4 regions of the Bradyrhizobium sp. Leo114 genome follow, and region 3 is predicted to be linked to each of the others. Evidence: predicted binding sites of a transcription regulator. Region 3 holds the regulator's gene; each other region holds the start of a gene.
The links. Region 3 encodes LexA, which represses DNA repair genes until DNA is damaged. Its sites were predicted from a motif close to TGTTCNNNNTGTGTTCNG; they were not measured.
Positions count from the first base shown of each region.

Region 1: a site for LexA is predicted at 6,401-6,418, ahead of ACZIRK_RS30545 (PA0069 family radical SAM protein). Genes of this name have one in related genera too.
Region 2: a site for LexA is predicted at 4,673-4,690, ahead of ACZIRK_RS29205 (single-stranded DNA-binding protein). Genes of this name have one in related genera too.
Region 4: a site for LexA is predicted at 1,709-1,726, ahead of ACZIRK_RS02850 (ATP-dependent Clp protease adaptor ClpS). Genes of this name have one in related genera too.

Region 1 covers NZ_JBUYEN020000031.1:6,215-14,233, forward strand. Annotated here, with positions in the region: gene ACZIRK_RS30505 (glutathione S-transferase family protein) at 1-489, opposite strand, end outside; gene ACZIRK_RS30510 (hypothetical protein) at 625-951, opposite strand; gene ACZIRK_RS30515 (site-specific DNA-methyltransferase) at 1,229-2,362, opposite strand; gene ypfJ (KPN_02809 family neutral zinc metallopeptidase) at 2,752-3,684, shown strand; gene moaB (molybdenum cofactor biosynthesis protein B) at 3,704-4,267, shown strand; gene ACZIRK_RS30530 (RSP_7527 family protein) at 4,420-4,566, opposite strand; gene ACZIRK_RS30535 (bifunctional helix-turn-helix transcriptional regulator/GNAT family N-acetyltransferase) at 4,569-5,492, opposite strand; gene ACZIRK_RS30540 (glycosyltransferase) at 5,696-6,277, opposite strand; gene ACZIRK_RS30545 (PA0069 family radical SAM protein) at 6,440-7,603, shown strand; gene ACZIRK_RS30550 (ribonuclease HII) at 7,808-8,019, shown strand, end outside.
Region 2 covers NZ_JBUYEN020000028.1:83,371-91,389, reverse strand. Annotated here, with positions in the region: gene ACZIRK_RS29215 (potassium transporter Kup) at 1-687, shown strand, start outside; gene gyrA (DNA gyrase subunit A) at 851-3,589, opposite strand; gene ACZIRK_RS29205 (single-stranded DNA-binding protein) at 4,005-4,502, opposite strand; gene ACZIRK_RS29200 (outer membrane protein) at 4,955-5,710, shown strand; gene uvrA (excinuclease ABC subunit UvrA) at 6,019-8,019, shown strand, end outside.
Region 3 covers NZ_JBUYEN020000024.1:6,551-14,569, reverse strand. Annotated here, with positions in the region: gene ACZIRK_RS26585 (ComEC/Rec2 family competence protein) at 1-1,363, shown strand, start outside; gene ACZIRK_RS26580 (hypothetical protein) at 1,373-1,594, opposite strand; gene ACZIRK_RS26575 (hypothetical protein) at 1,732-2,157, opposite strand; gene lexA (transcriptional repressor LexA) at 2,450-3,151, opposite strand; gene ACZIRK_RS26565 (molybdopterin molybdotransferase MoeA) at 3,353-4,564, opposite strand; gene ACZIRK_RS26560 (HAD-IA family hydrolase) at 4,574-5,203, opposite strand; gene ACZIRK_RS26555 (NADH:flavin oxidoreductase/NADH oxidase) at 6,453-7,619, shown strand; gene ACZIRK_RS26550 (S41 family peptidase) at 7,774-8,019, shown strand, end outside.
Region 4 covers NZ_JBUYEN020000002.1:97,970-105,988, reverse strand. Annotated here, with positions in the region: gene ACZIRK_RS02850 (ATP-dependent Clp protease adaptor ClpS) at 1-1,677, opposite strand, end outside; gene ACZIRK_RS02845 (Tex family protein) at 1,972-4,293, shown strand; gene ACZIRK_RS02840 (hypothetical protein) at 4,374-4,892, opposite strand; gene ACZIRK_RS02835 (response regulator transcription factor) at 5,254-5,946, shown strand; partial or broken gene ACZIRK_RS02830 (sensor histidine kinase) at 6,374-7,309, shown strand; gene ACZIRK_RS02825 (TetR/AcrR family transcriptional regulator) at 7,483-8,019, opposite strand, start outside.

The DNA of each region.
Region 1 (8,019 bases), on a different contig from region 3:
CCAGCCCCAGAGCGCCATGTCGACGATGGTGTAGGTGTCGCCGACCATGTAGCGGCTCTTGGCGAGGTGGTCGTCAAGAATCTTGTAGTGGCGGTTCGCCTCGTACTGGTAGCGGTTATGTGCGTATTCCAGCTCCTTTGGCGCCACCGTCTTGAAATGCACCGCCTGACCCGAATAGGGGCCGAGGCCGGTGGCGATGAACATCAGCCAGGACAGCATCCCGGCGCGGCTCGCCGGCGTGTTGGTGGGCAGGAATTTTCCGGTCTTCTCGGCAAGGTAGAGCAGGATCGCGTTGGAATCGAACACGAACACGCCGTCGTCGTCGATCGCCGGCACCTTGGCGTTCGGGTTGACCTTCAAAAATTCCGGCTTGAACTGCTCGCCCTTGCGGGTGTCGACCGGTATTGCCTCGAAGGCGAGGCCGGACTCTTCCAGGAACAGTGCGACCTTGTTCGGGTTCGGTGCTCCGTTGAAGTAGAATTTGAGCATCTCAAAGGCTCCGTTTGTTTTGTTGCCGACCAAATCGGGACGCGAGCCGCATGGGCCGCGGGCCGCACTCATGCGCCACATCAGGCGGAGCGCGCAAGCGATGAATTTGTGAAAGCGCCTCGGGCGGCTTGGCGATCAGCCGAAGTACATAAAGCCAACCGCGCTGGCGACGATCAGCGCGATCCCTGCCGTGTCCAACAGCGCCGCGAAGCGCGTCGCGGTTTGCAGGTCGGTGGCGTGAGCAGCGCGCTCGGCGCTGCGCCCATAGCCGTGCGTAATGATGTCCTCGGTGAACTGGCCATGCGCCTCCAATGCGCTCGTCAGTCCGACGGAGACGAGAAGGACGCCGAAGATGCCGAGGCCGAAAAAGCCGAGCAGGCCAAAAAGCAATATCGGGAACATGCCGACGAAGAATATCGGCAACAGCGGCACAAGCAGCAACGTCTCGGATTGTCTGCGCATCGGGCAATCCAATCGAAACAGCGACCAGTTGTTGGATGCTAGGCCCTTTGTTCGCGCCGAATCAAGGCAAGAGCGTTCAACACAGCGTCATCGTGGCTTGCTGTGCAGCTTAGCTTGTTGGCCCGGAAGCAAAGAAGTGAACAGGACTTCTTTCGTCATTCCGGGATGCGCCGTCAGGTGCAGGGCCGGAATCCATTGTGCCTCAGGCGCAGGTGGTGAAATGGATTCCGGGTTCTCGCTTCGCGAGCCCCGGAATGACGGAGGATATTGAGGAGGCTCAGCCCACCGCCATCCCGGAGCGGATTTCGGCGCGCAGCTCGTCGATCAGCCTGAGGCCGTTCTTGGTCTCGACGTGCCAGAAGGTCCAGCCGTTGCAGGCACCCGAGCCTTGGGCGACCGCGCCGATGCGGTGGATCGAGCCGACCTTGTCCCCTAGCATGATGGCGCCGTCGGCGCGCACGAGGGCACCGACCCGCTTCTTGGCGTCGACGAGTTTCGCGCCCGGCATGATCATGCCGCGCTCGATCAGTTCGGAGAAGGCGACGCGCGGCGCCTCGCGCGCAGTCATGAACGGCGCGAGCGTTTCCTGCGGCAGCGGCTCGATGGCGGCGATGCGCGCTTCGGCGGCGGCGGCATAGGCTGCGTCGCGCTCAATGCCGAGATAGCGGCGGCCGAGACGTTTTGCCACGGCGCCGGTGGTGCCGGTGCCGTTGAAGGGATCGAGCACGAGGTCGCCGGGCTTCGAGGAGGAGAGCAGCACGCGCGCGAGAAGCTGTTCGGGCTTCTGCGTCGGATGCACCTTCTTGCCGTCCTTGCCCTTGAGGCGCTCTTCGCCGGTGCAGAGCGGGATCAGCCAGTCGGAACGCGCCTGCACGTCCTCGTTCGCTGCCTTCAGCACTTCGTAATTGAAGGTATAGCCCTTGGCCTTCTCGTCACGCGCGGCCCAGATCATGGTCTCGTGCGCATTGGTGAAGCGGCGGCCGCGGAAATTCGGCATCGGGTTCGACTTGCGCCAGACGATATCGTTCAGGAGCCAGAAGCCGAGGTCCTGCATGATGGCGCCGACGCGGAAGATATTGTGATAGGAGCCGATCACCCAGATCGTCGCCGACGGCTTCATGACGCGGCGGGCGGCGAGCAGCCAGGCGCGCGTGAAGTCGTCATAGGCGGCAAAGGAGGAGAACTTGTCCCAGTCGTCATTGACGGCATCGACATGGGATTCATCGGGGCGTTTGAGGTCGCCCTTGAGCTGCAGATTGTAGGGTGGGTCTGCGAACACGACGTCGACAGAACCGGCTGCAAGCTTCGACATCTCGGCGACGCAATCGCCTATGACGATTCGACTCGGAGACGTGGATTCAAATTTAGTGCGGGGCGCCCTTGCAGACGCCCCGCGACGCGACTCAACCATGACTCATAACTCTGACTCAGGCGACGCTGTCGGCGACGCGGGACTAAACAACCGACTGGCGACACCATGATCCGCCAAAGTAAAAATCGACTTAATCGAAAATGCCACGCGACAAGTTCTGCGCATTTCGATCGTGCGTTTTCGGATTTGAAATCGAGTGCTGCCTCGCAGCATGCGTTATGCGAATTGCGCCAGCGACGGCGGAATCGGACATCGAGTTCGTTGCAGGCAAGCTCCTGCGATTCGTGACGACGTTGGCCGCATCAGCCATGCGCGGATGGCGCGCCGTCGCACTAGGCAATAATTGCCGGGCAGGCTATTGATTAACGGAACGGAAATTTTACGTCTGTTCCGCGTTTACACAGGTTAGGGCTTAAGGGAAAACCGCCATGCGTTACGATGATTTCCGTCGCAGCGACGATATCGAGGATCGTCGCGACCAGGGTGGCGGCGGAGGCGGAGGCGGCGGCTTCGGCATCCCCATGGGCGGCGGCGGGCTCGGCATCGGCACCATCATCGTGCTCGGCCTGCTCGGCTACGCCTTCGGCATCGACCCGCGCATCCTGATCGGCGGCGCCGAAATCCTGACCGGCGGCGGACAGGCGCCGACCTACCAGACCGATCGCCGGACCGCGTCCGGCAAGACCGGCGCGCCGACCGACGAAATGGGGAGCATGATCTCCGGCATCCTGGGCGAGATCGACGATCGCTGGACCGAGATCTTCCAGGCCAATGGCCAGACCTTCACCGGTCCGAAGATCGTCTTGTTCCGCAACGCCACCAATGGCGGCCGCTGCGGCATGGCGCAGTCGGCGATGGGGCCGTTCTACTGCCCGCCGGATAAGACCATCTATCTCGACACCGCCTTCTTCCGCGAGGTCGAGACGCGGTTCCGTGGCTGCTCGGGCAGCGCCTGCCAGTTCACCGCGGCCTATATCATCGCCCATGAGGCGGGCCATCACGTGCAGAACCTGCTCGGCATCATCCCGCGCGTGACGCGGCTGCAACAGGCGGCCGACAGCAAGGCCGAGGCCAATGCGCTGCAGGTGAAGGTCGAGTTGCAGGCCGACTGCCTCTCCGGCGTCTGGGTCAACCGCGAGGAGAAGAAGCGGCCGGGCTTCCTCGAAGCCGGCGACATCGACGCGGCGCTCAAGACGGCAACCGCGATCGGCGACGATACGCTGCAGCGCCAGGCGACGGGCAGGGTGGTGCCGGACTCCTTCACCCATGGCTCGGCGCAGCAGCGGCGGCAATGGTTCATGACCGGCTACCAGCAAGGCACGGTGTCGGCCTGCAACACCTTTGGCCAAGGGGCGCTGTGAGATTTGGATAGCGATTGTCATGGCCTCCACAGATGAAACAAAGCCGTTCATTCCGCTCAACATCGCGGTGCTGACGATTTCCGACTCAAGGACGCTCGCCGACGACAAGTCCGGAACGACTCTGGCCGATCGCATCACGGCCGCCGGCCACAAGCTTGCGGCGCGCGAGATCGTCACCGACGACGTCGAGGCGATCCGCACGGTCGTGGCGCGCTGGATCGCTGACGCCGGCGTCGATGCGATCATCACCACTGGCGGCACCGGCTTCACCGGCCGGGATGTGACGCCGGAAGCGATCGAGCCGCTGTTCGAGAAACGGATGGACGGTTTCTCGATCGCCTTCCACATGCTGAGCCACGCCAAGATCGGCGTCTCGACGATCCAGAGCCGCGCCACCGCAGGCGTTGCGGGCGCGACCTACATCTTCTGCCTGCCCGGCTCGCCCGGCGCCTGCCGCGACGGCTGGGACGGGATTCTGGCGGCGCAGCTCGACTACCGCACGCGCCCCTGCAATTTCGTCGAGATCATGCCGCGGCTGGATGAGCATTTGCGCCGGCCGAAGGCGCAAGGCGCAACTGTTTAGGTTCACCACGGCCGTCATTCCGGGGCGCGACGAAGTCGCGAGCTATGATGTGCAATTGCACATCAGAGAATCCATTGGGCCGGTTGCGCAGGCGGCAAAATGGATTCCGGGTTCGCGCTGACGCGCGCCCCGGAATGACGCTGGTGGCAACATCAACGCTTGTGAATGACCTTCATCAGCCAATCCCACGACGCGCGCATCATATCGCGATAAGCCTCGGCACGAAGCGCGTGCGCTCGCTTGATATAGAAGGCAAGCAGCTCCGGCGTGATGCGCCGCGCGGGATCGCGGCGCGTCAACTTCACAGCGCCCGCTCCCAGGTTTCGCCGACGAGGTCCTGCCCAAAGCTGCGGTGCGGCTCGCTTTTCACCAGCGCGAAGCCCGCGTCCTGATAGATTTTTCGCGCGGCGATCAGGATGCTCTGGGTCCAGAGCGTGATCTTGCGGTAGCCGCAGGCCCTGGCGAAGCTGATGCATTCGCCAACCAGCCGCTTGCCGAGCCCCTGGCCGCGCCCGGCCGGGTCGATCAAGAGCAGCCTGAGCTTGGCGACGTCGTCGGAATGCCTGACCAGGAACACCGAGCCGACCGGCGCACCTTCGAGATCGGCGATCCAGCAGCGTTCGCGCGAGGCGTCGAACGAGGTCAGGAATTTTGCGACGATCTCGGCGACCAGCGCCTCGAAGGATGAATCGAAGCCGTATTCGCTGGCGTAGAGCGCGCCATGGCTCTGCGCCACCCAGCCCATATCGCCCGGCCGCGGATCGCGCAGCACCGCGCGCGACGGCTGGGTCTCGCCAAGCAGCCGCTCGATCGTGCCCATTGCTCCGGTCAGGCGGACGCGATCGTCCGGCTGAAGCCGTGTCAGCATCGCCGCCACCTCGTCATGCGAGGTGCGGTTGATCCTGGTAAAGGTCTGCCGCCCCTTTGCGGTGAGGCCGAGCTGGTATTGCCGGCGGTCGGAAGCGAGCGGGCGTCGGGTCAAAAGCCCGTCCTCGTCGAATTTCTGCAGGATGCGGCTGAGATAGCCGGGATCGAGCCCGAGCTCGGTCCCGATCTCCTTTGCCGATGTCTCCTCGCGATGGGCCAGCTCATAAAGCACCCGCGCCTCGCTGAGCGAGAACGGGCTTTTCAATAAATGCTGGTCGAGGACGCCGAGCTTGCGGGTGTAGAAGCGATTGAACGCCCGCACCGCGGCGATTTGGGTTTCGGAATCCGGCTCTGACATAGGGGCACCTCAATAGTTGCCATTGTCAAATAATTATTTGACTTTGGCAAGTATCAGGCGCTGTCATTCCGGGGCGCGCGAAGCGCGAGCTATGATGTGCAATTGCACATCAGAGATTCCATTTGCCCACTTGGCTTGCGGCCCGATGGATTCCGGGCCTGCGCCTTTGGCGCATCCCGGAATGACGAGGGAAGCGTAAGGAACTACGCCACGATGATCCGGCTGCGCAGCATGGTGCGGGAGGAGCGGCCGAGCTGCCGCAATAGTCGCGCCTCGGAGCGGGGGGCATCCGGGCGGTAGCCGCCGAGCTGCTCATAGTGATCGCGCGCGATCAGGAGGCCCTGTTCGGCAGTCGGGCCGGTCAGCATGCGGGCGACGAACTTGAAGCTGTCGCGCAGGCGTGCGTCGGCGTAGGGCGAGCGGGCGTAGCGGAAGATGCCGGCGCGCGGCCGGCCGCTCATCGCGACGCCCTGGATGAACTGGGCGGTCTCCTCGATCCAGCCGCTGTCGAGTACGGCGCCGGCATGCAGGAACATCAGCCAGGGCGAGCGCGCCTGACGGGCGCCGGCCGCCAGCGCTGCGGCGCGACTGCCGTCGAAGGCCATGAAGCGGCAGCCGGCGACATCGGCGACGCGCTCGATCACGTCGGTCTTGGCGCCGTCCTTGGCGCGATCGACCAGCAGTACCTCTTTCACGACCCCGGCCGCGGCGCCCGGAACCAGCGCCGCAAGAGTCGCGACCGCGGTCCGCTCGTCGCCTTCAGTCGGAATAATCACGCTCAGCATCAACAGCGGCTTCGTTGGCTCAAAACAGGTGGAAAGCTCAAAATTGTTATCACCTTGTCACAATCAAAACAGCCGTAAGGGTGCAGTTTTTTGCGGCAGCGCCTCTGTGGAATTTCGCGAATGTGTTCTTGATTTGTTCTTACGACGTGCTAGCTTCAGAGCATGAGCCGAGCATCCTCTCATGCCCTCAAGCACCCGCCGGTGACGGCGCCCTCCACACCGGCGGGTGCGCCCTCCGCGTTTCCCGAACTCGCGGTCGCGATCGAGCGCGAACGGCGGCGCGGCCGCGGCGCGCAATCCAATGCCAGCGGCCGTTACGAGGCCGAGGCGCGCGTTACGTTCGACGACGGCTGGCAGAGCCTGGAAGACCTGCCGCCGTTCAAGACCACTGTCTCGCTCGACACCTCGCGCAAGGTGATCGCGCGCAACGACTCGCCCGATATCGGCTTCGACCGCTCGATCAATCCGTACCGCGGTTGCGAGCATGGCTGCGTCTACTGCTTCGCGCGGCCAACCCATGCCTATCTCGGCCTGTCGCCAGGACTGGATTTCGAATCGAAGCTTTTGGCAAAACCTGATGCGCCGGCGCTGCTCGAGAAGGAGCTCGCCGCGCCGGGCTATGAGCCGCGCATGATCGCGATCGGTACCAACACCGATCCGTACCAGCCGATCGAGCGCGAACACAAGATCATGCGCGGCATCCTCGAAACCCTGGAGCGCGCCGGCCATCCGGTCGGCATCGTCACCAAATCGGCGCTGGTCGTGCGCGACATCGACATCCTGCAGCGGATGGCGAAGCGCAACCTGGTCAAGGTCGCGCTGTCGGTGACGACGCTCGATGCCAAATTGGCGCGCACCATGGAGCCGCGCGCCTCGACGCCGCCGAAGCGGCTAGAGGCGATCAAGCGACTTTCGGATGCCGGCATCCCCACCACCGTAATGGTGGCGCCCGTGATCCCCGCGCTGAACGATTCGGAGATCGAGCGCATCCTCGATGCGGCGGCGCATGCCGGCGCCAAGGAAGCAAGTTACGTGCTGCTGCGGCTGCCGCTGGAAGTGCGCGACCTGTTCCGGGAATGGCTGCTCGCGAACTACCCGGATCGCTACCGTCACGTCTTCACCCTGATCCGCGATATGCGCGGCGGGCGCGACTACGACTCGCAGTGGGGGACGCGGATGAAGGGCACCGGGCCGATGGCCTGGATGATCGGCCGCAGGTTCGAGATCGCCTGCGAGAAGCTCGGCCTGAACAAGCGCCGCTCGAAGCTGACGACCGACCATTTCGTCAAGCCGAAGCAGAGCGGCGAGCAGTTGAGCTTGTTTTAGGACCGTCATTGCGTCCCTCTCCGTCATTGCGAGGAGCGTAGCGACGAAGCAATCCATATCTCCGCAAGCGGAGAGGTGGATTGCTTCGCTGCGCTCGCAATGACGGAGGAAAGATCGGAATGTCTGCCTCAAAAAGCTGAATAATGGGGACGAGCGCCGGGTTCCCGGTTGCGCGGCGGCGGCTGCTTCAGCACAGTCGCGCCCATGAGTCGGGACAAGTCTGAGAAGAAAAAGCCGGTCAAACCGGCAAAAGGCGTGATCGCGGTGACGCCACCGAGCTTTCGGCGCGAGCGCGCGCTGATCAAGCGCGGGGTGTGGCCGATTGCCGGCTGCGACGAGGCCGGACGTGGCCCGCTGGCAGGTCCCGTGGTGGCCGCGGCCGTGGTGCTCGACCCGAAGCGGATCCCGAAAGGCAT
Region 2 (8,019 bases), on a different contig from region 3:
CTCGCCGTCAACGGTTTCTTTCTTGTCATCGACCTCATCTTCTTCGCGGCCAACTCGACCAAGCTGCACGAAGGCGGCTGGTTTCCGCTGCTGCTGGCAGGCTTGATCGCATTCCTGATGCTCACCTGGCGCGGCGGCGTAAAGCTGGTCGAGCGTGCCCGTGCAAGACTACGCCAGCCGGAAGAGGATTTGATCGAGACCGCGATCACCAAGTGCCGCGCCAGGCTGCCGGGCACTGCCGTGTTCCTCGCAGCCGCGCCGAGCGGCGTGCCGCTCGCACTGACGCAGTTCGTCAAGCACAACCACGTCCTGCACGAACGCGTTCTTTTGGTCACCGTGCAGATCGAGGAATCCCCGCGCATTTCCGAGGACGACCGCGCCGAGATCATCGACATCATCCCGGGCATCACGCGGGTGATCCTGCACTACGGCTTCATGCAATACCCGACCATCTATGAGGGCCTGCAACTCGCCTGCCGGCAGGGCAAGCTGCCCGGCATCGATCTTTCCGACGTCACCTACTATATCGGCCGCGAGACCATCATCCCGCGCGAGGACGTTCCGGGCATGTGGGTTTGGCGGGAATCAATCTTCGCATTCCTGCAACGCAACGCCGAACGCACTGCGGCGTTCTTCGGCGTGCCGACCGGACAGGTGGTGGAATTCGGGACGGAAATCGAGATCTGACCACCTGACAACAGCCGCCCTGACGTCGCGCGTCGCGACATTGGCTTTCGCTGGAGTTGGTGAAGTCCGTAGCTGTAGCCCGGGTGGAGCGAAGCGCAACCCGGGATTCCATCCTTACCCACGAAGGTCCCGGGCTACGCTTGCGCTTCACCCGGGCTACGGGTCATTGGCCGCCGTTTCCGTTGCCGTTCTCGCCATTCTCGCTGTCGTCGCCGATATGCTCGACCGAGACGACATGCTCGTCGTCCGCGGTGTCGAATACGATGACGCCCTGGGTCGAGCGGCCGGCGATGCGGATGTCGCCGACGGGGCAGCGGATGAGTTGCCCCTTGTCGGTCACCAGCATGATCTGGTCGGCCTCCTCTACCGGGAACGAGGCCACCAGCTTGCCGTTGCGGCTGTTGACACTCATGGCGACGATACCTTTGCCGCCGCGGCCGGTGGTGCGGTACTCGTAGGATGAGGTCCGCTTGCCGTAGCCGTTTTCGGACACCGTCAGCACCACCTGCTCCTGCGCCGACATATCGACATAGCGCTCCTGCGAGAGCTGGATCGCGCCTGTGGCCTCCTCGGCCTCGGTCTCGACCGGCTCCTCGGCGGTCGCTTCGCCTGCGACCGCGCGGCGCATCTTCAGGTAGGCCGAGCGCTCGTCCGAGGTCGTCTCGACATGGCGCAGGATCGCGAGCGAGATCAGCTTGTCGCCCTCGGCGAGGGAAATGCCGCGCACGCCCATCGAGGTACGGCCGGTGAAGACGCGCACATCGGTGACGGGGAAACGGATGCACTGGCCGCCGGCGGCGGTCAGCAGCACGTCGTCATGCTCGGTGCAGATCTGCACGTCGACGATCGCCTCGCCCTCCTCCAGCTTCATGGCGATGATGCCGGAACGGCGGACGTCGACGAAGTCGGACAGCTTGTTGCGACGGACGTTGCCGCCGGTGGTGGCGAACATCACGTCGAGATTCTTCCAGGAGGATTCATCCTCCGGCAGCGGCATGATGGTGGTGATGCGCTCGCCCTGCTCCAGCGGCAGGATGTTGATCAGCGCCTTTCCGCGCGCATTCGGCGCGGCCATCGGCAATCGCCAGACTTTCTCCTTGTAGACCTGGCCGCGCGAGGAGAAGAACAGGACCGGCGTATGGGTCGACGCCACGAACACGCGGCTGACGAAATCCTCGTCGCGGGTCTGCATGCCGGCCCGGCCCTTGCCGCCGCGGCGCTGGGCGCGATAGGTCGACAGCGGCACGCGCTTGACGTAGCCGGCGTGCGACACGGTCACCACCATGTCTTCGCGCTGGATCAGATCCTCGTCCTCGACCTCGCCTTCCTGCTCGACGATAACAGTCCTGCGCGGGGTGGCGAACTCGGCCTTCACCTCGGCAAGCTCGGTCTTGACGATCGCCTGCACCCGGGCGCGCGAGCGCAGGATGTCGAGATAGTCGGAGATCTCCGCCGCGAGCTTGGTGAGTTCCTCGCCGATCTCGTCGCGGCCGAGCGCGGTGAGGCGCTGCAGCCGGAGGTCGAGGATTTCCCTCGCCTGCTCCAGCGAAAGGCGGATGGTGCCGTCCGGATTGATGCGGTGGCGCGGATCGTCGATCAGCGTGATCATGTCTTCGACGTCCCGCGCCGGCCAATCGCGCGACATCAGGGTTTCGCGCGCGGCCGCCGGATTCGGCGAAGAGCGGATGACGCGGATGACCTCGTCGATATTGGCAACCGCGATGGCCAGGCCCACCTGGAGGTGTGCGCGGTCGCGCGCCTTGCCGAGCAGGTATTTGGTTCGCCGGGTCACCACCTGTTCGCGGAAGTTGACGAAGATCGTCAGCAGATCTTTCAGGTTCATCGTCTGCGGACGGCCGGAATCGAGTGCCAGGATGTTGGCCGGGAAGTTGGTCTGCAGCGGCGTGAAGCGGTAGAGCTGATTCAGCACCACGTCCGGCATCGCCTCGCGCTTCAGTTCGATCACGACGCGGAAACCTTCGCGGTCGGATTCGTCGCGCAGGTCGGAAATCCCCTCGATCTTCTTCTCGCGGATCAGCTCGCCGATCCGCTCGACCATGTTCGCCTTGTTAACCTGGTACGGGATCTCCGTGATGATGATCGCCTCGCGATCCTTTCGCAGGGTATCGATCGTGACCTTGCCGCGCATCACGATCGAGCCGCGGCCGAGATGATAGGATGCTCGGATGCCCGCTCGACCGAGGATGATGCCGCCCGTGGGGAAATCCGGCCCCGGAATGATGTTGATGAGGTCGTCGATGGTGAGCGCCGGGTTGTCGATCAGCGCCACACAGGCGTCGACGACCTCGCCGAGATTGTGCGGCGGGATGTTGGTGGCCATACCGACGGCGATGCCGCCCGCGCCATTGACCAGGAGGTTCGGAAACCGCGTCGGCAATACCGACGGCTCTTGCTCGCTGTTGTCGTAGTTGGGCTGGAAGTCGACCGTGTCCTTCTCGATGTCCGCCAGCACAGCCTCTGCCGCCCGCGTCAGGCGTGCTTCGGTGTATCGATAGGCCGCCGGCGGATCACCGTCGACCGAGCCGAAATTGCCTTGGCCGTCGATGAGCGGCACGCGCATCGAAAAATCCTGCGCCATGCGCACCATGGCGTCGTAAATCGACTGGTCGCCGTGTGGGTGATACTTACCGATGACGTCGCCGACCACGCGCGCGGACTTGACGTACTTCTTGTCCGGCGTATGCCCCTGGTCGTACATCGAATACAGGATGCGGCGGTGGACCGGCTTGAGCCCGTCACGCGCATCGGGGAGCGCCCGCGCCACGATCACGCTCATGGCGTAGTCGAGGTAGGACTTCTTCATCTCGTCGAGGATGGAAACGGGACGAATGTCGGAGGGCCCCGACGGCTCGCCGGGCTTGTCGTCTTCAGGTTCTGACAAAGGGGGAATCCGGGTCGGTTCTACTGCAGAATCATATAGCGTATCGGGGGCCCGACCACCACCCCGGAACGGCCTCGGCGACCGGTTTTTCCCTTCGTTTTTTCATAGACTTACGGGGTCGACCGGCGCGCCGCGGGAACACCCCAGCGGCGTGCGGCAAGGCGCCCTCCGAGGTCAGGAAACCGCCCGCGGGCCGTTGGCGGCGCCCGCATCGCCGCGCCCTGTCGGTTAGATCGATTTCCTCACAATTCACATTAACCGGAGCCACAAGCAACCCGGCCGCGGCACATCAAGCCATATCAATCGCTTGACGCTGATATCCTGCAGTCATTGAAGAGGATAAGTTCGACGCAAGCTGTATCGCGCGAGGGAGATTTTCATCCTCACGCGATCTTTCCGGCAACGTACCGCTCGATCAGAACGGGATATCGTCGTCCATGTCGTTGTTGTTGCGGGCGCCGGCCGGCACGGCGCGGCGTGGCGCGGAACTCGAGGGGCCGCTGACGCCGAAATCGCCGCCACCGCTGCCCATGTCGTCGGAGAAGCTGCCGCCACCGCCGCCCCTGCCGTCCAGCATCGTGAGGTTGGAGTTGAAGCCCTGCAGCACCACTTCGGTCGAATATTTCTCGACCCCGCTCTGATCGGTCCATTTCCGGGTCTGGAGCTGGCCCTCGACGTAAACCTTGGCGCCCTTCTTCAGGTATTGCTCGGCGACCTTGGCGAGCCCTTCATTGAAGATGACGACACGGTGCCACTCGGTCTTTTCCTTGCGCTCGCCGGTGGCCCGGTCGCGCCAGGTCTCGGAGGTCGCGACGCTCAGATTGGCGATCGGACGGCCGTCCTGGGTCCGCCGGATTTCCGGGTCCTTGCCGAGATTGCCCACCAGAATGACCTTATTTACGCTTCCCGCCATCGCCGCTCTCCACTCAATCACTGGGCCGGCCGGTTACACGGCGGCCACATTCAGTCTTCGCTAACCACATCTTACATTGCTGACGGACCCTATACGCTCGCCGACACCGTCGGGCGCAGCCATTCCCCGTCCATTGCGCGGTTATCCACATATAGCACCAGCCGCGCCATTGTTCCAGTTTTGTTCCATGCAACTTGACATAATCGTGGTGGCATTGTGGCCCAAATTTGGTGCGGCCAGGATGGAACCCGAAATCGACCCTGGGGTTCCATAAAACATCAAGAAAACCATTAACTTATGTTCCCGGTACTTCGCCGTGAAGTGTTGCGTTTCGGCGACGGTATTTCCGGTTGAATCGGAGTATATGCCTAAAACGACGGCGCGGCGCTCGCGTCTTTAATACCGTAACGCTTCGGGACCAAATTGAAGCGAACAAAGGCTGGAGAGCTACGATGAAGAAGTTTTTGCTTGGAACGGTTGCCTTGGTTGCGCTGGCTGCGCCCGCCTCGGCTGCCGATCTTGCCGCGCGCCCTTATGTCAAGGCTCCGCCGGCGCCCGTCGCCGTCGTCTACGACTGGACCGGGTTCTATATCGGCGGCAACGGCGGCTGGGGAACGAGCCGCAACCGCTGGGACGTCCTTGGTTTCAGTGACGGCTCCCATAACGCCGACGGCGGCACTGCTGGTGGTCAGATCGGCTATCGCTGGCAGATGGGCACCTGGGTGTTCGGCGTCGAAGGCCAGGGCAATTGGGCCGACTTCAAGGGCAGCAACATCAGCCTGCTGACGGGCATCGACACCAACGAGACCAGGGTCGACGCCTTCGGCCTGATCACCGGCCAGATCGGCTATGCTGCCAACAATGTGCTGTTCTACGTCAAGGGCGGCGCGGCCGTGGTCGCCGATCGCTACCGCGTGCGTGACGCCTTCACCGGTTTCCCGATCACCAACGACATCAACGACACCCGCTGGGGAGCCTCGGTTGGCGCTGGCATCGAGTACGGCTTTGCGCCGAACTGGTCGGTCGGCGCCGAGTACAATCACATCTTCCTGGGCAATCGCTCCTACGATTTCGTCAACAATGGCTTCGCCGGCCCGGCCGGCAGCCTCTTCGCCACCGAGAATATCAAGCAGGACATCGACCTCGTCACCGTCCGCGTGAACTACAAGTTCGGCCTCGGCGGCGCTCCGATCATCGGGCGGTACTGATCTCGCGATCGGATATCAATCTTAAGAAAAGGCCGGCCTTGCGCCGGCCTTTTTGTTTGCGTGTCGTTAGTTCCGAGCCGCTCATCTGCGAAGCTCCGCTTGCGCGGGCCCCTCTTGCTGCCAGCTACTGCCAAAGCTGCACGCAGGAAATGCGATCAGAAACAAATCGTTGATGATTCGTGCTGAGCACTGGAAATCGTCGCCCGTTCTTCCTATGTTCCGGCATCACCCCATCGGCGCCGTGGTAGGGATTTCCGACGACGCGCGCCCATAACGTGGCGCGCTTACAAGCGCCTGGAAATGCCGATATGGATGAAGTGCTCAGGGCGAAGCGCCAACCGACCGCCGGCTCCTCAACGCGTGCCATCACGATCCGCGGCGCGCGGGAGCACAATCTCAAGAACATCGACGTCGAGATTCCCCGCGACAAGCTCGTCGTCTTCACCGGCCTGTCCGGCTCCGGCAAGTCCTCGCTTGCCTTCGACACCATCTATGCCGAGGGCCAGCGCCGCTATGTCGAATCGCTGTCGGCCTATGCCCGCCAGTTCCTGGAGATGATGCAGAAGCCTGATGTCGACCAGATCGACGGCCTCTCGCCCGCCATCTCCATCGAGCAGAAGACCACCTCGAAGAACCCGCGCTCGACCGTCGGCACTGTCACCGAGATCTACGACTACATGCGCCTGCTCTGGGCCCGCGTCGGCGTGCCCTATTCGCCGGCCACGGGATTGCCGATCGAGAGCCAGACCGTCTCGCAGATGGTCGATCGCGTGCTCGCCTTGCCCGAGGGCACTCGCCTCTATCTGCTGGCGCCGGTCGTGCGCGGCCGCAAGGGCGAGTACCGGAAAGAGCTCGCCGAATATCTCAAGAAGGGTTTTCAGCGCGTCAAGATCGACGGCACCTTCCATGAGCTCGCCGAAGCGCCGAGCCTCGACAAGAAGTTTCCGCACGACATCGACGTCGTCGTCGACCGCATCGTGGTGCGCCCCGACATCGGTCAGCGTCTCGCGGAGAGCTTTGAGACCGCGCTCAAGCTTGCCGAGGGCCTTGCGGTGATCGAATTCGCCGACGCCCCGGCGGCAGCTCCCGCCGAAGAAAAGAAGAAGACCGCAAAGATCCACGACAAGAGCGGACCGGAACGCATCCTGTTCTCGGAAAAGTTCGCCTGCCCGGTCTCCGGCTTCACCATCCCCGAGATCGAGCCGCGGCTGTTCTCGTTCAACAATCCCTATGGCGCCTGCCCCGCCTGCGGCGGCCTCGGCATCGAGCAGCATGTCGACGAGGACCTCGTCATTCCCGACAAGGATCTGTCCCTGCGCAAGGGCGCGATCGCGCCGTGGGCCAAGTCCTCCTCGCCCTATTACCTGCAGACGCTGACCGCGCTCGGCAAGCACTACAAGTTCACGCTCGACACCAAGTGGAAGGACTTGGCGAAGAAGACGCAGAACGCCATCCTGCACGGCTCCGGCGACGACGAGATCAAGTTCTCCTATGAGGACGGCGTCCGCTCCTACGACACCAAGAAGCCGTTCGAGGGCGTGATCACCAACATCAACCGCCGCTACCGCGAGACCGAGAGCGAGTGGGCGCGCGAGGAGCTGGCGAAATATTTCACCGACATTCCTTGCGCCGCCTGCAGTGGCTATCGCCTCAAGCCGGAAGCGCTGTGCGTCAAGATCGGCGGCAAGCATATCGGCGAGATCGCCGACCTGTCGGTGAAGCGCGCCGGCGAGTGGTTCGAGACCGTGCCGGAAGCGCTGAACACGCAGCAGAACGAGATCGCCGCGCGCGTGCTGAAGGAAATCCGCGAGCGACTGACCTTCCTGCTCGACGTCGGCCTCAACTATCTCACGCTGTCCCGCTCCTCCGGCACATTGTCCGGCGGCGAAAGCCAGCGCATCCGACTCGCGTCCCAGATCGGCTCGGGGCTGACAGGCGTGCTCTATGTGCTGGACGAGCCCTCGATCGGCCTGCACCAGCGCGACAATGCGCGGCTCCTGGATACGCTGAAGCGGCTGCGCGACCTCGGCAACACCGTGGTCGTGGTCGAACATGACGAGGACGCCATTCGCCTCGCCGACTACGTGCTCGACATCGGCCCCGGCGCCGGCATGCATGGCGGGCATATCGTCGCGCAAGGCACGCCCGCCGAGATCATGCGCAATCCGAAATCGCTGACCGGCAAATATCTCACCGGCGAGCTTTCGGTGCCGATCTCCGACCGGCGGCCGCCAAACCATCGCCGCACCATCAAGGTCGTCAACGCCCGCGGCAACAACCTGAAGAACGTCACGGCGGAGATTCCGCTG
Region 3 (8,019 bases):
GGCGGTGGTCGCGGGCGTGGTCTTCTTCGCAGTCCGCGCCTTGCTCGCACTGTTCCCGGTGCTCACTGTGGGCTTTCCGATCAAGAAATGGTCCGCCGCGGCGGCGCTGGTCGCTGCCGCCTTCTATCTGCTGCTGTCGGGAGCGGAGGTCGCGACGCAGCGCTCGTTCTTCATGACTGCGGTGGTGCTGATCGCCGTCATGGTGGACCGCCGCGCGGTGACGTTCCGGACGCTCGCAGTCGCGGCCATGATCGTGCTCGCGATCGCACCGGAAGCGCTGGTTCATCCGAGCTTTCAAATGTCGTTTGCGGCCACCCTCGGGTTGGTGGCGCTGGTGCAGATTGGCATGCCGCATCTGTTTGCCGCGCCCGATCATTCCGCGACCGCGCGGATCGCGCTGTGGGGCGGGCGCGAGATTGCGATGCTGCTGCTGGCCTCGCTGGTAGCGGGGCTGGCGACCACGCCCTATGCCGCCTTTCACTTCCATCGGGTGGCGCCCTTCGGCGTGCTTGCCAATCTGGCGGCGATGCCGGTGGTGTCGGCGCTGGTGATGCCGGCTGGGCTGCTTGGCCTGCTGGCGATGCCGTTCGGCTTCGATGGCGTGTTCTGGGCGATCATGGGCAGCGGCATCGACTGGATGATCGTGGTTGCGCAATGGGTCGCCGCGCTGCCGGGCGCAGTCGGCCACGTCAGTGCGTTCGGGATCGGCCCGCTGATCGCCGCGAGCCTGGGCGTCATCCTGCTCGGGCTGTTGCGCACGCCGCTGCGCTTCGCCGGCGCGGCGGTGCTTCTCATTGCGGTGGTCTGGGCGGTGAGGGCGCCGCAACCCGACATCCTGATTTCCGGCGACGGCCGCAATGTCGCCGTTCGCGGCGGTGACGGGCGGTTGCACCTGATGCGGACCGCGAAGGACGCGTTTCTCGCCAAGGAGTGGCTTGCCGCGGATGCCGATGCCCGCAGCGCGAGCGATCCTTCGCTCACGGAGGGCGTGTCCTGCGATGAGAGCGGCTGCGTGACCTCTGTGGCCGGTGGCGCGTTCATCGCGCTCACGCAGCGATCCGAGGCGCTCGCGGACGATTGCGAACGGGCGGTGCTGATCGTGACCGCACGGCCGGTGCCACAAGGCTGTGCGGCGGCGGTCATCGATGCCGAGCGCCTGCGGCGGCAGGGCGGGCTGGCGCTGCGGCGGAACCGGAACGGCTTCGTCATCGATGCGGTCAAGCCCGCCGGCCTCGACCGGCCGTGGTCGCCTGCGGTGTCAGGCGAAGGCGAACCCGAGACCACGATCCGGATCCAAGGGGCACCCGCGCCGCGCGCCATCGATGCGACCCCGTCCGAGTCCGACCTGCAGCCGGAAGACTGAGCGCTCCCGTCAATCTCCACCGGCGTTGGCCGGCAGCTCGAAGGCGCCGAGCCGAAATTCGTCGGGACCGCCCGAATGCGACGGCACTTGCACGAGCGTGAAGCTCGCATCCGGAAATCGCTCCCAGATCGCGAGATCTTCCGCTGCGACGGTGAGCCAGCCGAACCTGAACATGTATCGGCCGGGCTGGGCCACCCGTCCGGCTTTTTGCCATGTGATCTTGGTGACCACCGATCATGCCCCTTGCGAATAGTTCAACAAAACCACATCTGCCCCGGGATGGCCTCCGGGGCCGCTCGAATACTTTGCTTTTCACCCGCGGCAACGTCCCGCCGGCCGAGACCGGCGGCGCACGCTGCCCGAAGCTCTCAGCCGATGAACAGCGGGTTCGGCGCGGGGCGCTGGTCGACCGCCTTCGGTGCCGGCTCTGCAACATGATGCGTCACGGGCAATTGCAGCACGGTCGCCCGCTGCCCTTCGCAGAGCTGGGTCACCAGCACATGGCTGCCATCGGGGAAGTCGATCGCGTCGTGATGACGATCCCGAATATGCGCATCGATCTGGTTGAACTTGCCGACACGGAAGCCGGTCGTCTTGGTCCAGATCCAGCGATTGTCGTAGCGGACGTTATCGGCGAACGCGAGTTCGGTCCCGGGAAGCATGCAGACTGCGACCGTCGGATCGCTTTCCGAAGCGAAGCCGCGGGTCGAGGTACCGCGGAAGGTGGTGGTGATAAGCGTCTCTCCAACCTGGGCGGGACGCGTCGCCACGGCATGCAGGCTATAGTCACACATCGGATTGCTCCTCATTCGAGATAGCCGACCCGGCCTGGGAAGAGGCGCAGGCCTCTATCAGAGTGGACGATAACTTATAAGCCTCTGCTCCGTTCTTGGCATTTGTACGGCCCGCGCCCTCTAGCCGTTCACAAACACGATAGGAGGCGCTGCCGCACATCTCCTTGCACCGAGAGTGCCCCGGCGAACTTACCGGGGCTCTTATTCTAATCACTCTAAATCGTTCTTGTCAGTGTCCTTGAGGGCAGATCACCCACCAAAGTACCAGACGAGCTGCTGCGTCCTCGTCGGCTCAGTACTTGCGATAAAGCCCGATCAGCTTGCCCTGGATCCGCACCCGGTTCGGCGGCAGGATGCGGACTTCGTAGGCCGCATTGGCAGGCTCAAGCGCGATTGACGCGCCGCGGCGCCGGAAGCGCTTCAGCGTCGCTTCCTCCTCATCGATCAGCGCCACCACGATGTCGCCGGTGTTGGCGGTGTCGTTACGCTGGATCAGCGCCATGTCGCCGTCGAGGATGCCGGCCTCGACCATGGAATCGCCGCGCACCTCGAGCGCATAATGCTCGCCGGAGCCGAGCATGTCGGGCGGCACGCTGATGGTGTGGCTGCGGGTCTGCAGCGCCTCGATCGGCGTACCCGCCGCGATCCGGCCCATCACGGGAACGGCGACGGGACGGTTGCCATCGTCTTCGGCCACGGCCGCGCTGGTCGTGCGCTTGCCGAGCGTGCCCTCGATGACGCTCGGCGTGAAGCCGCGGCGGCCGTTGCCGGCGGCGGAGAGCTCAGGCAGTTTGATCACCTCGATCGCGCGGGCGCGGTTCGGCAGGCGGCGGATGAAGCCCCGTTCCTCCAGCGCCGTGATCAGGCGGTGGATGCCGGACTTCGAGCGCAGGTCGAGCGCGTCCTTCATCTCGTCGAAGGAAGGAGGCACGCCGGCCTCTTTCAGCCGTTCGTTGATGAAACGCAGAAGTTCATACTGTTTGCGCGTAAGCATCGCGAGCATTCCCCCGGTTGGTAGCGTCGTTCGATCCGAGACTTGAGAAGAGCTGATCTCGGGAGTCACGCACTCCCATTCGTAGACAGCGAGTTTCGAAACAAATCATGAACGGACACTATATGTTCGATATGTGTTCCGCAACCACTTAATTTCTGGTGAACGCGACCAGAGATGCTCCGGCAGGTGTTGGTCGCAGCGTCATTCAGGCAATCGGAGGATGTCGCAAGGCGCGCCTTTTGCTGCGGCCGGCGCGAATGGCGGACGGATCACAAGTGCCTGCGCCGCAGTGAGATTCCCAAGCAGCGAACTGTCCTGCTTGGTGACCGGCGTTGCGATCAGCGTGCCGTCGTCGCGCTCTTCGAGTAGCGCACGAAGATAATCTTCGCGCTGATCGTTGGCGGCGAGATCGCGGCCGAGCAGGGCGCTTTCCGTCACGTGATGAATCGCCGAGCGGCCGAGCAGGGCCCGAATCAACGGCACCAGGAACAGATAGGCGCAGACATAGGACGACACCGGATTGCCGGGCAGGCCGATCACTCGCATCGCGCCGAGCCGGCCATGCATCATCGGCTTGCCCGGCCGCATCGCGATCTTCCAGAACGCCATGGTCACGCCCTCGGCCTCAAGCGACGGCTTCACGAGGTCATGGTCGCCGACCGAGGCGCCGCCGGTGGTGATGAGGATGTCGGCGCCCGCGGCATGCGCGCGGCGTATGCCGTGGGTGGTGGCGGCAACCGTGTCGGCGGCGACCCCCAGATCGATCGCTTCAGCGCCTTCTGCACGCGCCATCGCCCGCAGCGCATAGCCGTTGGAATAGACGATCTGGCCTGGACCCGGAGAGGTGCCCGGCATCACGAGTTCGTCGCCGGTCGCGAGCACGGCGACCTTGGGTCGGCGCCGCACGGGGAGTTCCGGATAGTTCATCGACGCCGCCAGCGACAGCGCGCGGTCGGTCAGCCGGCTTCCGCGCCTCAGCAGCACGTCACCCTCGCGGAAATCGACGCCGGCGGGCCGGATATGCCGCCCGGCGACAGCGGCCTCGGTGATGGTGATGTGATCGCCATCGACCCGGGTGTCCTCCTGGATCACGACCGCATCGGCGCCGGCGGGAATGACGCCTCCGGTGAAGATCCGTGCCGCTTCCCGCGGACCAAGTTCCCGATCGAACGGCCGGCCCGCGGCGACTTCGCCGATCACCTTCAGCCGCGCGCTCAAGTCGGCGGCATCGGCGGATCGCACCGCATAGCCATCCATCGCCGACATCGCCAGTGGCGGCTGAGTACGCTTTGCCGCGACGTCACGGGCAAGCGTGCGGTGATAGGCGGCATCGAGTGCGACCATCTCTTCCGGCAAAGGTTCCGCGCCGGCGAGAACCGCGGCAAGCGCATCGGCGACCGGCATCAAGGCCACGGGCAACTCCTAAATTCCGAGGGCGAGAAGCGCGTTCGTCACATCATCCGGTGATGTGACGTGAATGGCTGCGAGGCCCATCGCCCGTGCGCCGCGGATGTTCTCGGCGGAATCGTCGAAGAACACGATGCGCGAAGCCGGCACGCCGATCGCCTTTATCACGTAATCATAGGCGTCCGCGTCAGGTTTCCGTAGCCCGATCGTGGAGGAGAAGAAGATCTGACGGAAGTGGCCGAGCACGTCCGAATAGGCTGTCGAGAAATGCTCGATATGAGGCGGATTGGTATTCGAGAACGCATAGAGCGGCAGACGCGTCTTGGCGCGCGCCAGGTGCTCGGCGATTCCCGGCATCTCGCCGGCGAAGATCGCGTTCCAGCCTTCCAGGAACTGGGCGTCGGAGATGCTGATGCCGAGCGACTGCCGCAGGCCTGCGAAGAAGGCGGCGTCATCGATCTTGCCAACCTCGTGATGTCTGTAACTCTCGTCCATGACAAAGCGGGTGGCGAGCTCGCCGGGCTCGCAGCCGGCATGGCCGGCCCAGGTGGTCATCACCTTGCCGAAATCGATATCGAGCACGACGCGGCCGAGGTCGAACAACAGGACATCGGCGGAGCCGGGGGAAAGGGACGGTTGGGTCATGGCGACGGTTGTGTACGAAAATCCCAAGGGGGCGGCAATGTCTTCGTTCGCGGGCCTGCAGGATGGGTAGAGCGAAGCGAAACCCATCGCGATGGAGCAAGCGGTGCGAATGATGGGTTTCGCTTCGCTCTACCCATCCTACGACCGTAGTCCTGGGGAAACGCTCTCTCCACCGTCATTGCGAGCGCAGCGAAGCAATCCATTTCTCCGCAAGTGGCGCGATGGATTGCTTCGCTGCGCTCGCAATGACGGGGATGGGTTCTGATTCAACTTTCAAACAGCATGAGGATGTGAGTCCGCATTCTCGCGGCGTTGTTCGCCCGAGCTTTGCGTTACTCTCGGCCCTCTCATCGAACAGAGGGCGCAGGGAAAGCCGGGTGCCGGTTGCACCCATGGGTCCCGTGCAACAAAAAGCACGGGAGTAGGACCACAGGTTCAACCGAAGCATTCCGGCTTTCCCTGCGCGATGGTGTTACGGCTTACTTCGTACTCTCCCCGGTGACCGAGCTTTCTTGCCACCGTCGTCTAGTGCGAATGTGTTCGCACGAAACTTAGCGCCAGCGTCGGGGCGCCAGGACCACACGACTTCGCCGTCCGTGCTGTGTGTGCTCGTCAGTCACACCCATCACGTCCACCGCATCTCACCGCAACGTTCGTGACGATCGCGAGCCGCCCCTCTCTTGGGTGAGACGCGCGGAGTTAAATCACTGATTTGCCCGACGGCGAAAGCGAAATGTTTTTCGCTGATAGTCTGGACACGTTTCTGCTGATTTGCCCGTCGGGTTGATATGTCGCACCCAAAGCAACCACAACATCATTGCGAGCCAACGGATAAGCGCGAAGCGCCGTCCGATGACAGGCTCCGCGAAGCAATCCATAGCGCAGCGAACGGAGGCATGGATTGCTTCGCTCCGCTCGCAATGACGGAGGCTGTCATTCCGGGGCGTCCGAAGGACGAGCCCGGAATCCATTTCGCAGCTTGCGCCAGCGGATGAATGGATTCTCTGATGTGCAATTGCACATCATAGCTCGCGCTGCGCCCGCCCCGGAATGACCGCGGGAGTTGGCAACGGGTGAAGCATAAGTGCGACGGACGAGCGCGAGACTCGTGCTTCGGCAATCGCCGATTGGGCATGGAAGCCTCCCGCATTTCGGCTTTGCCGTCATTGACGGCACATATATCGTTCGCGGCAGGAAACCGACCCCGGTGAAATAGCGGGTAACGATGTCCAGTGATGCGAGGAAAACCATGTCCGATACGCTCCTGTTCTCATCAATGACGATCCGCGGGATCACGCTGAAGAACCGGATCGTGGTGCCGCCGATGCATCAATATTCGGCCGTGAAGGGATTTTCGACCGATTGGCATTTGATGAATGCGGGCAAGTTCGCCGCCGGCGGCGCGGGGCTCGTCATTGTCGAGTCGACCAAGGTCGAGCGGCGCGGCTGCGGCACGGTCGGTGATCTCGGCATCTGGGACGACAAGTTCATCGCGCCGCTCAACCGGCTCGTCACCTTCATCAAGCAACAGAACGCGCTTGCCGGCATCCAGCTCGGCCATTCCGGACGCAAGGCGCGCGCAACGCGGCCGTGGGAAGGCGACGGACCGCTGCAGCGGTCGCCCGAGATCGAGGACTGGGACGATTGGACCCCGGTGGCGCCGAGCGCGATCGCGCATAGTGCGCGCTGGCCGGTACCGCGGGCGCTGGAGCGCAGCGAGGTGAAGGACCTCGTGCAGGCCTGGGGCCAAGCCGCGCGCCGCGCCAATGAGGCTGGCTTCGACGTGCTCGAATTGCACGGCGCCCACGGCTATCTCGTGCATGAGTTCTTGTCGGAGCGCGGAAACCAGCGCACCGACGAGTATGGCGGCTCGGAAGAGAACCGCATGCGCTTCATCATCGAAGTGACGGAGGCGGTGCGCAGCTATTGGCCCGACCACAAGCCGCTGTTCGTGCGGCTGTCGGTGGAGGACAATGCCGGTTGGGGCCCGGAGCAGAGCGTACGGCTCGCCCGCATCCTGAAGGCGAAAGGCGTCGATGTCATCGATTGCTCGTCCGGCGGCATCACCGACATGGCGCCGATCCTCGGCAAGGAAATCAAGTACAACTACCAGGTGCCCCTATCGGAATACGTCCGCCGTCACGCCGACATCCTCACCATGGCCGTCGGCCTCATCATTCATGGTGACCAGGCGGAACAGATCCTGCGCGAAAAACAGGCAGATCTGATCGCGATTGGGCGCGAAATCCTCAACAACCCGAACTGGCCGATGGACGCCGCGCTGAAGCTTGGCGTGGACGGGCCATTCCGTAATGTTCCGCCGCAGTTCGGCTATTGGCTGGGCACGCGCGCCAAACGCGGCTTTGGAACCAATCCGTCGACCTGGCAGAGCGGCCTCCAGGAGGGACGTCCATAGCGGCGCACGAGCAACGCACGATGTCGTGAGCGACGGTATTTCTCCGGTACAATTGGCCTTGATCCGACCAAAAAGGCATTGTGTGTTTGTCCACGTCGGGTGAGAACGACGATTCATCACAGTCGTGGCGGCTACAGCGGGAAGGATCGCACGCATGCGCAGGAATTTTGGCTTTCTCCTCGGCACGGTGACCGGTGCTGGCCTTACCCTTCTCGTCACCGCCCCGCAGGGCGCCAATCTGGTTGCGGTCGCCAAGGCCGCGGTCCGCTCCGATACCTATTCCCAGCTCAATCTGTTCGGCGACGTGTTCGAGCGCGTCCGGACCGACTATGTCGAAAAGCCCGACGACTCCAAGCTGATGGAGGGCGCGATCAACGGCATGATCTCCTCGCTCGATCCG
Region 4 (8,019 bases), on a different contig from region 3:
GCCGCCGGCGAACAGCATGTCGTCGAGCGCCTCGTCGATGTCGGCCGACATCACCGACTTGCCGCCGTCGCGGGCGATGCTGGCCTGTGCGAGGCGCCGCATCAGCTCCTTGATGAAGGCGGCGCTGACGCCGTCCGTGCGCCGCACCGCTTCATCGACGGTGGTCTCCTCAAGCGGCAGGTTCTTGCCATAGAGCCGCACGAGCTTGCCGCGCCCGATCGCATCCGGCAGCGGCACCTCGATCGCCTGGTCGATGCGGCCGGGCCGGCCGGCCAGCGCGCTTTCGAGCTCCTCGGGTCGGTTGGTGGTGAGCACGAACAGGATGTCGGCATCCTCCTTCAACCCATCCATCTCGTTGAGCAGCTTGTTGAGCAGCGATTCCTCGCACGGGCCCATCAGCTCGCGGTCGGTGGCGATCAGGTCGACGTCCTCGATCACGACCATCGTCGGCTGCAGCAGCCGCGCCAGATTCATGTAGGCTTCGAGCAGCCCGATCTGTTCGGCGGTGATGATCAGTGTCGTATGTCCCGGCAGGTTGGTGGCGAGGTAGCGGATGGTGTGAGTCTTCCCGGTGCCCGGCGGTCCATAAAGCAGGATGCCCTTGCGCGTCGACTGGCCAAGCCGGCGCAACGCGTCGCGGCTGCCGACAAAGTTCAGGACGTTGCGCTCAAGCAGTCTCAGGGTCGGTTCGTGCAGGATAACGGCCTCGCGATCGACCGGCGGCAACCGGTGCACAGTTACGCCCCTTGAACGTCCGCGATACTCGGCCCCGCTGTCGAGCGAAAGAATCTTGCCGCGATAGGAGCGTGCTGTCTGCACCGCTTGCTCGAGTTCCGAAAAACAGCGCTGAACGAAGGTGTCGCCGGCCGCGCCGGTCGGCACCGCGATCTCGATTCGGATCGCGTCCTCGTTGCGGGATTCGCGATAAATGGACAGCAGCACCGCGTAGCGAAGCTCGCCGGCGCGGCACAGCCACAATCCGTTGTTAAGACATTTCACCGCCGCCGGCTCACCGACATCGACTTCATAATATTGCGGCGGAGCGATCACCGGCGCATTGCGCCCGTCGTTCATCAATCCCGCAAAAGTCAGCGTCTCGTAGCGATATTCTTCGTGAACGCCGAAGAAGTGGATCGGTGAGGAGAGCAGTCGATCCAGCGCGACCTGAACGTCCGCACGCATGTGACCCGGAAAGCCGCGCGCCCGCGTCACGAGCTGGTTGCGTGGAATGCCCGCAAAATGCCAATCGATCGCGACGTATGTGTATCTGAATTCTTCGCCCTGCAATTTTTCGGATGCATCCCTTGCCGCGAGCAGGCAGTCGCTGCAGAGGCAGGCAATCTTGTCGTCGAGTTGCACCTCCTGCACCGGCGGCGGCGCGCCGCACAGATCGCAGGGACCGCTGGTCCTTACCGCTTCGCTGGTAATCTGAAGACCATGCCCGGCTGCGTTGATGCGCTGTTGCGCTGTTTTCCATAGCGCTGCCGCGACCCGGGACGGATAGGGGCCACAGGTGGCGTTGCCCTGCTGGTCGATCTCGGCCGCGAACAGGATGGCCTCCCGCTCCGACTTGCCGAACACGGCGCGCAAAAGCTCTCTGACGAACTCTCGAGGCGTCTCGTTATCGTTGTGGAAGACAAATTGAAACGATTCGGCGCCGGTATACCCGTCGTCCATGAAATACCTCTTGCGCACAATTTAAGATCGAAAGAACAAAAAAAGAACATCATGAAACCTGCCGTTCGTCAAGCAGGCCAAACTGGAAAATGTTGGGAGCGCTTCGCTGGAGAGCCATTCGACACATCTTCGGCAGATTGACGGCGCACAGACCGCGATACCGATTCGCCGTTTCGCGCGGCCGCGCTTGTGAACTGCCTCTCTCTGCCGCTTGATCAAATCGGCGGGCATGTCCATAAGCGGCGCCTTGCGACCGGCGGTTCGGTTGCTTCGAAGTGGTGCAGAGGGAATTGCGTGGCAAAGATTCATCAGCAGATTGCGCAGGAGCTTGGCGTGCGCGAGCAGCAGGTCGAGGCGGCCGTCACGCTGCTCGACGGCGGCGCCACGGTGCCGTTCATTGCCCGCTATCGCAAGGAATTGACCGGCGCGCTCGATGACGCGCAATTGCGCACGCTGGAAGAACGGCTGACCTATCTGCGCGAGCTCGAGGAGCGCCGCACCGCGATCCTCAATTCGATCCGCGAGCAGGGCAAGCTCGACGCCGCGCTCGAAGCGCAGATCATGGCCGCCGACAACAAGGCGCGTCTCGAGGATATCTATCTTCCCTACAAGCCGAAGCGTCGCACCAAGGCCGAGATCGCCAAGGAGGCCGGGCTCGAACCGTTGTCCGAGCTGTTGATGACGCAGCCGCAGCATGATCCGAAAGCGCAGGCGGCAGCCTTTGTCGATGCCGACAAGGGTGTGGCCGACGTGGCCGCGGCGCTGGAAGGCGCGCGCGCGATCCTGGTCGAGCGCTTCGACGAGGATGCCGATCTGATCGGCGCGCTGCGCGAGGAGGTGTGGGCGAACGCGCGCATGGTCTCGACCGTGCGCAAGGGCAAGAAGACCGAGGGCGAAAAGTTCAAGGACTATTTCGACTTCAGCGAGCCGCTGCACAAGCTGCCGTCGCACCGCATCCTGGCGCTGTTCCGCGGCGAGAAGGAGGAGATTCTCGATCTGCAGATGCAGCCGGAGGCGGAGCCGCCGGTGGCCGGCGTGCCCAGCGCCTATGAACTGAAGATCATGAAGCGTTTCGCCATTTCCGATCTCGGCCGTCCCGGCGACAAATGGCTGATCGAAACCGTGCGTTGGGCCTGGCGCACCAAGATCCAGGTGCATCTCAACATCGACCTGCGCATGCGGCTGTGGACCGCGGCGGAGACCGAAGGCGTGCGCGTGTTCGCCTCCAACCTGCGCGACCTCCTGCTGGCGGCGCCCGCCGGTGCGCGCGTGACCATGGGGCTCGATCCCGGCTATCGCACCGGCGTCAAGGTCGCCGTCGTCGATGCGACCGGCAAGGTGCTGGCGACGACAGCGGTCTATCCGCACGAACCGCAGCGGCAATGGGACGAGGCGCTCGCGACCCTGGGCAAGCTCGCGATTCAGCATCGCGTCAACCTGATTGCGATCGGTAACGGCACGGCCTCGCGCGAGACCGACAAGCTCGCGACCGAACTGGTGAAGCGGCTGCCGGACTTGAAGATGACGAAGATCGTCGTCTCCGAGGCCGGCGCTTCCGTCTATTCGGCTTCGGCCTATGCGTCCGAGGAACTGCCCGGGCTCGACGTCACCCTGCGCGGCGCGGTGTCGATCGCGCGGCGCCTGCAGGATCCGCTCGCCGAGCTCGTGAAGATCGATCCCAAGGCGATCGGCGTCGGCCAGTATCAGCACGATCTCGGCGAGAGCAAGCTCGCACGCTCGCTCGACGCCGTCGTGGAAGACTGCGTGAATGCCGTGGGCGTCGACGTCAACACCGCCTCCGTGCCGCTGCTGTCGCGGGTGTCGGGCATCGGGCCCGGCTTGGCGCAAAGCATCGTGCAGCACCGCGACTCGAACGGCCCGTTCAAGTCGCGCAAGGCGCTGAAGGAGGTGCCGCGGCTGGGGCCGAAGGCCTTCGAGCAATGCGCGGGCTTCCTGCGCATCAACGACGGCGAGGATCCGCTCGATGCCTCGGGCGTGCACCCCGAGGCCTATCCGGTGGTGCGCCGGATTCTCACGGCGACCAAGAGCGACATCAAGGCGCTGATCGGCAACAGCGAGATCATGCGCCAGTTGAAGCCGCAGTCGTTCGTGGACGAGACCTTTGGTCTGCCGACGGTCACCGACATCCTGCGCGAACTGGAAAAACCCGGCCGCGATCCCCGTCCGGCGTTCAAGGCCGCGGTGTTCAAGGAAGGCGTCGAGGAGATCAAGGACCTCAGAGTCGGCATGATCCTCGAGGGCACCGTCACCAATGTCGCCGCCTTCGGCGCCTTCGTCGATATCGGCGTGCATCAGGACGGTCTGGTGCACATCTCGGCGATGTCCAGGACCTTCATCAAGGATCCACGCGAAGTCGTCAAACCCGGCGACATCGTCAAGGTGAAGGTGCTCGACGTCGAAGTCGCCCGCAAGCGCATCGCGCTGACGCTGCGGCTCGATGATGAGACCGGCAAGAAGGATTCGAAGGGCTCGTCGAGCGACCGTGTTCGCGGGCCGATGACGTCCTCCGCCCCGCGCAAGCAAGAACAACCCGGCAACGCCTTCGCCGACGCCTTCCGCCGCGCCAGCGAGAAGAACGGCAAGCCGCTACGCTGAGCGGAACTGCTTAGTCTGGCACGGAAGCTAACTTCCGTGTCAGAATCTGTCGCCTTTGTCAGTTGAAGTCGAAGGAGCTTTTAGCTCTCCTGATCGTTCTCCTGTTGCGACGCGATGCGTCGCTGCAATTCAACCAGGGAGGAATCGGGATGAAGAGCAAGCTCGTCAATTCCCTTATCGCGGGTGCGCTCACGACCGCGCTTGCGTTCGCGTCGCCGGCCTTCGCTCGCGGTGGCTTCGGGGGCGGCGGCGGTGGCTTCCATGGCGGCGGCATGGGCGGCGGTTTTCACGGCGGCGGCATGGGCGGAGGCTTCCGCGGCGGTGGCATGGCCGGAGGTTTCCGCGGCGGCGGCTTCGGAGGCGGGATGCACGCCATAGGCGGAGGAACGCGCTTCGGCGGCATGGGTGGAGGGACGCGTTTCGCGAGCATTGGCGGAGGACCGCGTTTTGCTACCATCGGCGGAGGACCGCGTTTTGTGGGTGGGCGGTTTGCTGGTGCGCGGTTCGCGAATGCGAATGCTGCATTCGCGCCGCGCTTCGCGAGCCCCGGCTTTCGAGGCGCAGCTTTTCGAAGCGCAGCCTTCCGGCATGGCTTCCATAACCGCTTCTTCCGCAACCGCTTCAATCGCTTTGCGTTCATCGGCGTGCCCTTCGGCTACGCCGCCTACGCTGGCTACTACGACGACTGCTGGACCCAAGTGTGGACGGGCTATGGGCTGCAGTGGGTCAACGTCTGCGGGTACGACGGTTACTACTGACTGCCGACCCACGGTGTGATGAGCGCGACACGGCACCTTCCGGCGCAGCCTCGCCGGGTGGGCCTGGGGTGACCGTCACATTCATGGGAGCCGTCCCGCGCAACCATCGGAGTACGATGAGCATCTCCGACAAAGCCAGCTGCGCGACGTCCTGGACTGCAGGAACGCCGCGCGTTCGTGGCCAGTCATTCGGAAGAAGACCATGACGGCAGGTCATCGCCGCATTCTCGTCGTCGAGGACGACGCGGAAACTGCCGGCCAACTCGCCGAGCAACTCACGAGCAGCGGCTATGAGGTGGATCTGGCCGCGAGCGGCAACGAAGCCCTTCGGCGCGGCACGTCTCGCGATCATGCCGTGATCACGATCGACCGCATGCTTCCCGACATCGATGGCCTCACGGTCATGCGTCAATTGCGCGACGGTGGCGTCGCTGCTCCCTTCCTGATCATCAGCGCGCTCGGCGAGGTCGATGATCGGGTCCGTGGCCTGCGCGCCGGCGGCGATGATTATCTGGTCAAGCCCTTCTCCTTTGTCGAATTGCTGGCGCGGCTGGAAGCGCTTGGCCGGCGCAGCGAGACCATCGCCAAGGACACCATCCTGCGGGTCGGCGATCTCGCCATCGACCTGATCTCGCGCACCGCCAACCGCGGCGGCAAGGCCATTCCACTGCTTCCGCGGGAATTCCAGCTTCTGGAGTATCTGGTCCGCAACGAAAACCGCGTTGTCTCCCGCGCGATGCTGCTGCAGCACGTGTGGGATCTCCACTTCGATCCCTCGACCAATATCATCGACGTCTATGTCGGACGCGTGCGGCGCAAGGTCGACGACCAGCAGGCCTATCCGTTGATCCATACCGTCCGCGGCATGGGGTACTGTCTCCGTGCTCCTGGCTGATACCCTGAGGTCGACGACCTTCAAGCTGGCGCTGGCCGCGATCGTGACCTTTGGCGTAATCGCCGCCACCATCTTCGCCTATGTCTATCTGTCGACCGCCTCTTTCGTGCGCAGCCGATCAGATCAGGCCATCATGGCCGAATATTCCGGCCTGCTCGGCGCTTACGAGCGATCAGGACGCAAGGAATTGATTGAGCTGATCCGAAACCGGATGGCCGACAGCAGTTCCGCAGAAAAACTGTATCTTCTGGTCGATCATGCGTCCGCCGTTCTCGCCGGGAATCTCGACAAATGGCCTTCGGCGGCCACGACTGCGCAGGGATTGACGGAGTTTCATGCCCCTCGTGCGTCGGATGCCGCAAGCCAATCGCGGTTTCGTGCCATGTCTGCAACGCTACCGGGCGGCGATCGTCTGCTGGTGGGAACTGATATCAGCGACCTCGACAGCTTTGCCGCCAAGATCTGGGCGGCGGTGATTGCAATCATTTTCCTGATGTTCGTGGTTGCGGTGGTGGCGAGCATCCTGGTCACGCAGCGGACAGTGGGACGAATAGAAGAGATCAACGCCACCAGCCGGGCCATCATGCAAAGCGGCCTCGACAAGCGCATTCCGCTGCGCGGCAGCCATGACGAATGGGATCGTGTGGCGGAGAATCTGAACCTGATGCTCGACCGCATCGAGGCCTTGATGGGAGACGTCAAGCAGGTGAGCGACAATGTCGCCCATGATCTGCGGACGCCGCTCACGCGGATGCGCGGACGGCTGGAGAAGGCCTATCACGGCGAACGTATTGGCGAGAAAGATCTAGCGCTGATCGGCGACACGATCGCGGACCTCGATGCCGTCCTGGGGATGTTCTCCTCGATCACGCGGATCGCGCACATCGAGACCCAGGTGCGCAAAGGCGCGTTTCGCAACGTGAACCTGGTCGAGATCGCAAGCGAGGTCGTCGAGCTCTATGACGCCGCGGCGGAGCGCGACGGTACCGATCTCTCCATCACTGGCGACCGCGAGGTGCGGGTGACCGGCGACCGCGATCTGTTGTTCGATGCCATCGCCAACCTCGTGGACAATGCCATCAAGCACGGTCGCGCCGGAGGCAAGATCGTCGTTGCCTGCGAAAACGTCGATGAGGAGGCCGTCATTGCGATCACCGATGACGGGCCCGGAATTCCTCCCGGCGAACGCGACCATGTCTTCAAGCGGTTTTACCGGCTCGAGCAGAGCCGCTACACGCCTGGAAACGGCCTTGGACTGAGCCTCGTCGCCGCCGTGGCCCACCTCCATGGCGCCCGGATCGAGCTGCTCGATCAGTCACCGGGTGTTCAGGTCAAGCTCTGGTTCTCAGCGCCAGCGAATTAGAGCATGATGAGATCACATTGAATCTTCACCTCTCCCGCTTGCGGGAGAGGCCGGCGCGTAGCGCCGGGTGAGGGCTCTCTCCACTCGGGGAGTCCCAATGCGGAGACACCCTCATCCCAACCCTCTCCCGCAAGCGGGAGAGGGAGCGCAGTTCCGCCGGGACTATCTTTCACCTAGAACGATCCCTTAGTCAGGTTGAGGCTGCTCGCGATCCGCTCCAGCGATGCGCCGCGATAGCCCTGTTCATTCACCATCATGGTGGCCGCGCGCAAGAAGGCCTCTGGAACGACATCCCGTGCGGTCGCGGCTCGCAGCCAACCGAGCTCGGGCGCTGCGCCTTCCCGCCAGGACTTGGGCGATCGGGCAAGGCCATCGATCAGGATCGCAGACATCCGTTCAGCCGCTGGCCGATAGTCGGACGGCTCATAGCGTGAGATCCACGCCCGCATCATATTAACGAGCGACAGCAGGAGGTGGGTCCGGGCATTTCGCGACAGGCGATCTTCCGTCGACTCGCTGCGGGGAAGCAGCGAGCGCACGCTGCGGAACAGATCGTTGTAGGCGTCGAATACGCGACGCGCATGAGATCCGGTCAATGCGCGGATATCGTTGAAGAACACCAGCTCGTCCCGCGCGCCGGTGGTGATCTCCGCCAACAGATCGGCGTAGCCGCATACGTAGCTGCGGATTCTGTCTTCCGGCCGGTTCTC